DNA from 2 places in the Escherichia albertii genome. Region 1 is predicted to be linked to the other one. Evidence: predicted binding sites of a transcription regulator. Region 1 holds the regulator's gene; the other holds the start of a gene.
What was found. Region 1 encodes PhoB, which activates phosphate uptake and scavenging genes when phosphate is short. Its sites were predicted from a motif close to CTGTCATAAAACTGNCNNAT; they were not measured.

Region 1 (3,421 bases):
ATTTAAACGCTTATAACGTTTTAAAGCAAGGAGGGATCTAAAAACCAGAGGTATATATCGATAAGAAATCATCAATCAGTATAAAACACTATTTCAGTGAAAAAGATATGGCTAATCATGCGAACAAAAAATCACCATTCGTTGTGAAATTTAGCGTTCGTTTTTTGACTGCAAACAAAAAAAGCCAGCGTCGGCTGGCTTGTGGAAACAAAAAATGACAAAGGTGGATTAATCACTGTTTTTGGCAATTAAACGTTCCGGCAAAACAAAGCTGAAACGCGTGCCTTTACCCAATGTACTCTCAATATTCAGGCGACTTTCGTGATGATTCACCGCATGTTTAACGATGGCTAACCCTAATCCGCTGCCACCTGTTTGTCGGGAACGCGCTTTATCAACACGATAAAAACGCTCCGTCAGTCGCGGAATATGCTCCGGTGCAATGCCTGGCCCGTTATCTTCAACGCTAAACTCGGCACCGTGCGGTACTCGCTGCCAGCGCACGGTAATATGTGTACCTTCCGGCGTATGATTCACCGCGTTATAAACCAGGTTGGAAATCGCACTACGTAGCTGATCTTCATTGCCAGACACTTTGAGGTTGTTATCAATTTCAAAAGTAAATGTCTGTTTGTGCTGGCTCAGAGTCTGAGCTTCACGCTCAACAACGCGCAGCATCATCGGCACATCAACCTTCTCATTCAGCAACTGCGTTGGTGCAGCTTCAATTTTTGACAGTGTCAGCAACTGCTTTACCAGCCCCTCCATCCGCTGGGTCTGTTCACGCATGGTGTGCAACGCTTTTTCTCGAACTGCGCCTTCCAGCGGCTGCTCATGCATCATCTCCAGGTAGCCCTGTAATACCGTCAACGGTGTACGCAACTCATGGCTTACGTTGGCAAAAAAGTTGCGCCGCGCCCCTTCCAGTTGATGCATTTGCGTGACATCGCGCGCCACCATCAGCAACTGTTTATGGGTATAAGGCATGACGCGAATTTCCAGATGCCGCCCGGTGTTGAGTACCAGATTAAGCGGGCGAGAAAAATCGCGAGTTTTCAGATATTGCGTAAACTCCGGGTAACGCAGCAGGTTAAGGATGTTCTGCCCATTATCTTCCGGCCAGCGCAGGCCAAGAATTTGTTGCGCCAGACCGTTGCACCAGAAAATGCCGCCCTCTTCCGTAGTCAGCACCACCGCATCGGGCAGCGACTCCGCGCCGCTACGAAAACGTTTAATAAGATTGCCCAGCTCGCGGCGACGTTTTTTATTACGCAGTTGCATCTGGTGTAAGCCGTACAGCAGCGGTTCCCAGCTACCACGCCCCGGTGGCGGCGTCATACTGCGGTCAACCCACAGCCACCATGAAAGACGCAATAAATTCCAGAAATGCCAGATAAGCAGTCCCGTTACCGATGCCAACAAAAACCAGGGCAGGTAACCAAAAAAAGCACCCAGGATGAAGGCCGGGAGGCAGCAAAGTAGCAGCTCCAGCACCAGCCTTTTCCACGACAGCCGTTCCAGCACGTAAGATACTCCAGTTAAGAAATCATAAGCCCTGCTCTGCGTCCGATGAGCAAGGCGTTAAAAGCGGGTTGAAAAACGATATCCGGTACCGCGCACGGTCTGCACCATGCGGTCATGCCCGCCAGGCTCCAGTGCTTTACGCAGGCGACGAATGTGGACATCGACCGTGCGGTCCTCCACATATACGTTGGTTCCCCAGACATGATTTAACAGTTGTTCGCGACTGTACACGCGTTCGGGATGGGTCATAAAAAAGTGCAGTAGTTTAAATTCTGTCGGCCCCATCTCCAGCGGCTCTTCGCCCGCCATCACCCGGTGAGAAGTCGGATCGAGACTTAGCCCCTGCATCTCAATCACCTCTTCTACCGCCATAGGGGAAATACGGCGCATCACCGCTTTAATTCGCGCCACCAGCTCCTTCGGCGAAAACGGCTTGGTGATATAGTCATCCGCGCCGGTTTCAAGTCCACGCACGCGATCTTCTTCTTCCCCTCTGGCGGTCAACATCACCACCGGGATATCCCGGGTCATTGACTCACGCTTAAGATGTTTGATGAACTGGATACCGGAACCGCCGGGTAACATCCAGTCGAGGAGAATTAAATCCGGCCAGGGTTCATTCAGTTGGTTCACAGCACTGTCATAATCTTCCGCTTCGACTGGCTGAAAGCCATTTTGCTCGAGTACGAAGCAGACCATTTCGCGAATTGGAGCTTCATCTTCTACGACCAGAATACGTCTCGCCATGATTTGCCCTGTTGTAAGAGATAGATTGCGATCATTAATGCGACGCCATTATGCGTCAGATTTATGACAGATTTATGAAAAGAACGTCGCACTCGTCCTCAGGTTATTGATTTCCGGGCGCAGAAAAAAGTAAATCACACACCTGTTTGGGTATAATCGCGCTCATGCTTTTTCGCCAGGAAATTGTTATGCGCATTCTTCACACATCAGACTGGCATCTCGGCCAGAACTTCTACAGCAAAAGCCGCGAAGCTGAACATCAGGCCTTTCTTGACTGGCTGCTGGAGACCGCGCAAACCCATCAGGTAGATGCGATTATTGTTGCCGGTGATGTTTTCGATACCGGCTCACCGCCCAGTTACGCCCGTACGTTATATAACCGCTTTGTTGTCAATTTACAGCAAACCGGCTGTCATCTGGTGGTACTGGCAGGAAACCATGACTCGGTAGCCACGCTGAATGAATCGCGCGATATCATGGCGTTCCTCAATACTACCGTGGTCGCCAGCGCCGGACATGCCCCACAAATCTTGCCACGTCGCGACGGGACGCCTGGCGCGGTGCTATGCCCCATTCCTTTTTTACGCCCGCGTGACATTATTACCAGCCAGGCGGGGCTTAACGGTATTGAAAAACAGCAGCATTTGCTGACAGCGATCACTGACTATTACCAACAACACTATGCCGATGCCTGCAAGCTGCGCGGCGATCAGCCTCTGCCCATCATCGCCACGGGGCATTTAACGACCGTTGGCGCCAGCAAAAGCGACGCCGTGCGCGACATCTATATAGGTACGCTGGATGCCTTCCCGGCACAAAACTTTCCGCCAGCCGACTACATCGCGCTCGGGCATATTCACCGCGCGCAGATTATTGGCGGCATGGAGCATGTTCGCTATTGCGGCTCCCCCATTCCTCTGAGTTTTGATGAATGCGGCAAAAATAAATATGTCCATCTGGTGACATTTTCAAACGGCAAATTAGAGAGCGTGGAAAATCTGAGTGTACCGGTAACACAACCGATGGCGGTACTGAAAGGAGACCTGGCGGCGATTACCACGCAACTGGAACAATGGCGAGATGCGCCGCAGAACCCGCCCATCTGGCTGGATATTGAAATCACTACTGATGAGTATCTGCATGATATTCA
Region 2 (3,421 bases), 1.5 Mb from region 1:
TAATCAGCCCGCGGCCGGGATTAAACAAAAATATCCACAATACGGCGGCAACGGCGGGGGCCACGGCATATGGCAGCAGCATTAAGGTTTGATAGAAACGGCTGCCGCGCACGATGTACTCCACCAGCGCCGCAAAGAACAGCGACACCAGCAAACCGCTGACGGTGACAAAGGTGCTAAATTTTATCGTCGTCCAGAAGGCGTCGAGATAGTAACTGTCATGGAACAGCGCGACGAAATTATCCAGGCCGACAAACTGGCTGGAGAAACCAAACGGATCGACGCTTTGCAGCGAGTACCACAACGCTTCGCCCGCAGGCCAGATAAAAAAGATAACGGTGATGATGAGCTGCGGCGCGACCAGCAAATAAGGCAGCCAGCGCGAGCGAAACACCGGGCGGGATGATGACATTACGGTTAATTCCTGAACTGTGCCGGATGCGCTTCGCTTATCCGGCCTACACGCGATGACAGGTCAGATAAGCAAAACACATCCGGCATTTCACTGGTTAAGACTTCGTCGATTTCTCAAAGCGGCGCAGCAACTGATCCCCACGCTCAACGGCGGTATCCAGCGCCTGCTGTGGCGTCTTCTTACCGGTCCACACGCTCTCCAGCTCTTCATCCACAATCACGCGGATTTGCGGCATGTTGCCCAGACGCAGCCCTTTGGTGAACGGCAACGGCGGCTTGTTCAGCATCTGACGCGTGGCGATATCCGCCCCTGGGTTTTTCTCGTAAAAGCCTTGTTCACGGGTCAGGTCATAAGCCGCTTTGGTGATTGGCAGATAACCGGTTTTCTGATGCCACTCGGCAGCGTTTTCCGGCTTCGCGAGGAAGTCGAGAAACTTCGCCACGCCGATGTAAGTTTCTTTATCTTTGCCCTGCATCACCCACAGACTGGCTCCGCCGATAATGGCGTTTTGCGGCGCATCTTTCGCGTCCGCGTCGTAAGGCATCATGCCGACACCGTAGTTAAATTTGGCGTACTCACGAATGTTGGCAAGAGAACCTGAAGAGGCGGTCGTCATCGCACAATCACCGTTATAGAACTTCTCGGTGGATTCATCCTTACGCCCGACGTAGCTGAAATCACCCTTCTTGTTCATCTCTTCGAGCATGGCGATGTGTTTCACCTGCTCCGGCTTGTTGAACTCCAGCACGGCATCTGTGCCATCAAAGCCGTTGTTTTTGCTGGCAAACGGCAAACCGTTCCAGGCGCTAAAGTTTTCCAGTTGGATCCAGCCCTGCCAGCCGCTGGCGTAGCCGCACTTCATACCAGAGGCTTTCAGTTTCGCGGCATAGTCCGCCAGATCCTGCCAGGTTTTCGGCGGCTGTTCCGGGTCTAACCCCGCTTTCTTGAAGGCGTCTTTGTTGTAATAGAGAACAGGAGTCGAGCTGTTGAACGGCTGGGAGAGTAAGTGTCCGGTTTTGCTGTCGGAGTAGTAACCGGAAATCGTTGGCACAAACTGCGACTCATCGAAGTTAATCCCCGCCTCTTTAAACACGTCATACACCGGTTTAATGGCTTTCGACGCCATCATGGTGGCGGTGCCAACTTCATAAACTTGCAAAATAGCCGGAGCGTTGCCGGTGCGGAATGCGGCAATCCCCGCACTTAAATTCTGTTCGTAGTTGCCTTTATAGGTCGGTACGATTTTGTAATCCGGGTTTTCGGCGTTAAAACGCTGGGCCAGAGAGTCCACCTCTTTACCCAGTTCCCCTTCCATAGAATGCCAGAACGGAATAGTCGTCACTGCCTGCGCATTTGCCATTAAAGCCACTCCGAGCGCCAGTGCTGAAGCTGTATAACGTAACGGTTTCATTGATTATCTCTCTTGTTGTACCGAATGCGTGAATTCACGCGTTTTATGCTCGCGGGGTAACATGACATGCTCGAATTACAGAAAAATAACTATTTTGTTACATTTTTAAGATAGTAAGGTGTCAGAGAGATGACAAGGCAGTGACGACGCGGGGAAAGGAAAATGGGAGATGGGGCACGGATAAGCAGGAAAAAGAGAAGATCTGTGTCAAACGCTACAGATTGTAGATAACGTGTTTATCGTTTCATGCCGGATGCGGCGTAAATGCCTTATCCGGCCTACAGGAGCGATATTTTCCAATTTTAACAAAAGGTTACCCACAGACAGGTCTAACAGCAAAGACAATTTTTATCGCACCACACTCTGCTTCAGCCGTTCATTGGCGGTCTTAATCCATTCCCGGTGGTGTTTTCTATAATGAGGTCTTGAACGTTTAGCCGTATCAACCACAGCAACATACTGCTCATTGGCTTCACGGAGTCGGTTCATTTTTGCCAGCATCTCCGCATAATAAATACGCGCCTGCGGGCCTGAGTAATAAGAAATTAATACCTCAAACTCACTTTCCGCATCAGTATATTTTTCCTGTGCCGCTAACGCTCTGGCGAATAACAGATGCCCTTCTGCCGACTGAAAATCAGGGTTATAGCGCATCACATCTTCCAGCGTCTGCTGACAGGCGGCGAACTCCTGAATGGCAAATTGCGCCTGCGCCAGACTTAACATCATTACCGCTTCATGGGCGAATATCCCGCCTAACGCCTGCTGATAATGGGGAACAGCTTCGTGGTAGCGTTCGAGGCGCGCCAGTTCGTTGGCAAGTTGATAGTGGTTTTGATTCGTCTCGGCAATCGCCAGCTCTTCGGTTAATTTGCGCAGGTGGCGTTCCGGGTTGATTTTGTCCTGCAAACGCATCAGCAAGGAACGCCCATGACGGTCAGCTCCGGTTTCTGGCAACATCACCAGGACAAAATATGCCACGCAGCCAATCACCGGAAAAAAGAAGATGATAAAAATCCAGTATCTCTCTTGTCCGGTACGATAAGCGTGAATACAGCACAGCAGTTCAAGCATAACGATAACAGCGTAATGCATGGGAGGGACCTTTCCGTGGCAAAAATATGAGGTCTGGTTTTAATCCTCCCGACCCGTTGAAACAAGTCTGTATACGGACGAAGTTCATTGATTGCCCACGACCGGATTTAACAGCTATCCCCCGGTGTATGACTGAATAAAGACAATGGCATAGCCCACGAGCAGTACGCTTGCACCAAGTAGTAAGTTTATTTTTTTATCCGCTAGCCATAAGGCAATGACTGGGAAAATAAGTACTCCCAGCCCTCGCAAAGGTTCAAATGTTATTCCAACCCAACCTGCGTACAGCCAGGCGCTAAAATAGACGATCAGCGTGCTGCACGATTTATCGTTTTCGTCTGAAGAACTCCATCGCAAAACAACCGCGCAGCAAAATAGCTTTAAAAAGACCGTTAAGAAATCCATTCTCTTACATCCAGCCAAATCTTCTGACATCGATACTGGGCGCATTTAACCCCTACAGCCAGCAGCAAATCAGTCCGAATCAAGATTCGCTTTTT

Region 2: the regulator PhoB is predicted to act here: its motif matches at 1,921-1,940, upstream of ugpB (sn-glycerol-3-phosphate ABC transporter substrate-binding protein UgpB).

What each region holds. Positions count from the first base shown of each region.
Region 1 is NZ_CP117568.1:4,123,390-4,126,810, reverse strand. It holds gene phoR (phosphate regulon sensor histidine kinase PhoR) at 229-1,524, opposite strand; gene phoB (phosphate response regulator transcription factor PhoB) at 1,582-2,271, opposite strand; gene sbcD (exonuclease subunit SbcD) at 2,460-3,421, shown strand, end outside.
Region 2 is NZ_CP117568.1:2,592,633-2,596,053, forward strand. It holds gene ugpA (sn-glycerol-3-phosphate ABC transporter permease UgpA) at 1-412, opposite strand, end outside; gene ugpB (sn-glycerol-3-phosphate ABC transporter substrate-binding protein UgpB) at 510-1,826, opposite strand; gene PS053_RS12655 (PLDc N-terminal domain-containing protein) at 2,175-2,921, opposite strand; gene PS053_RS12660 (hypothetical protein) at 3,036-3,326, opposite strand.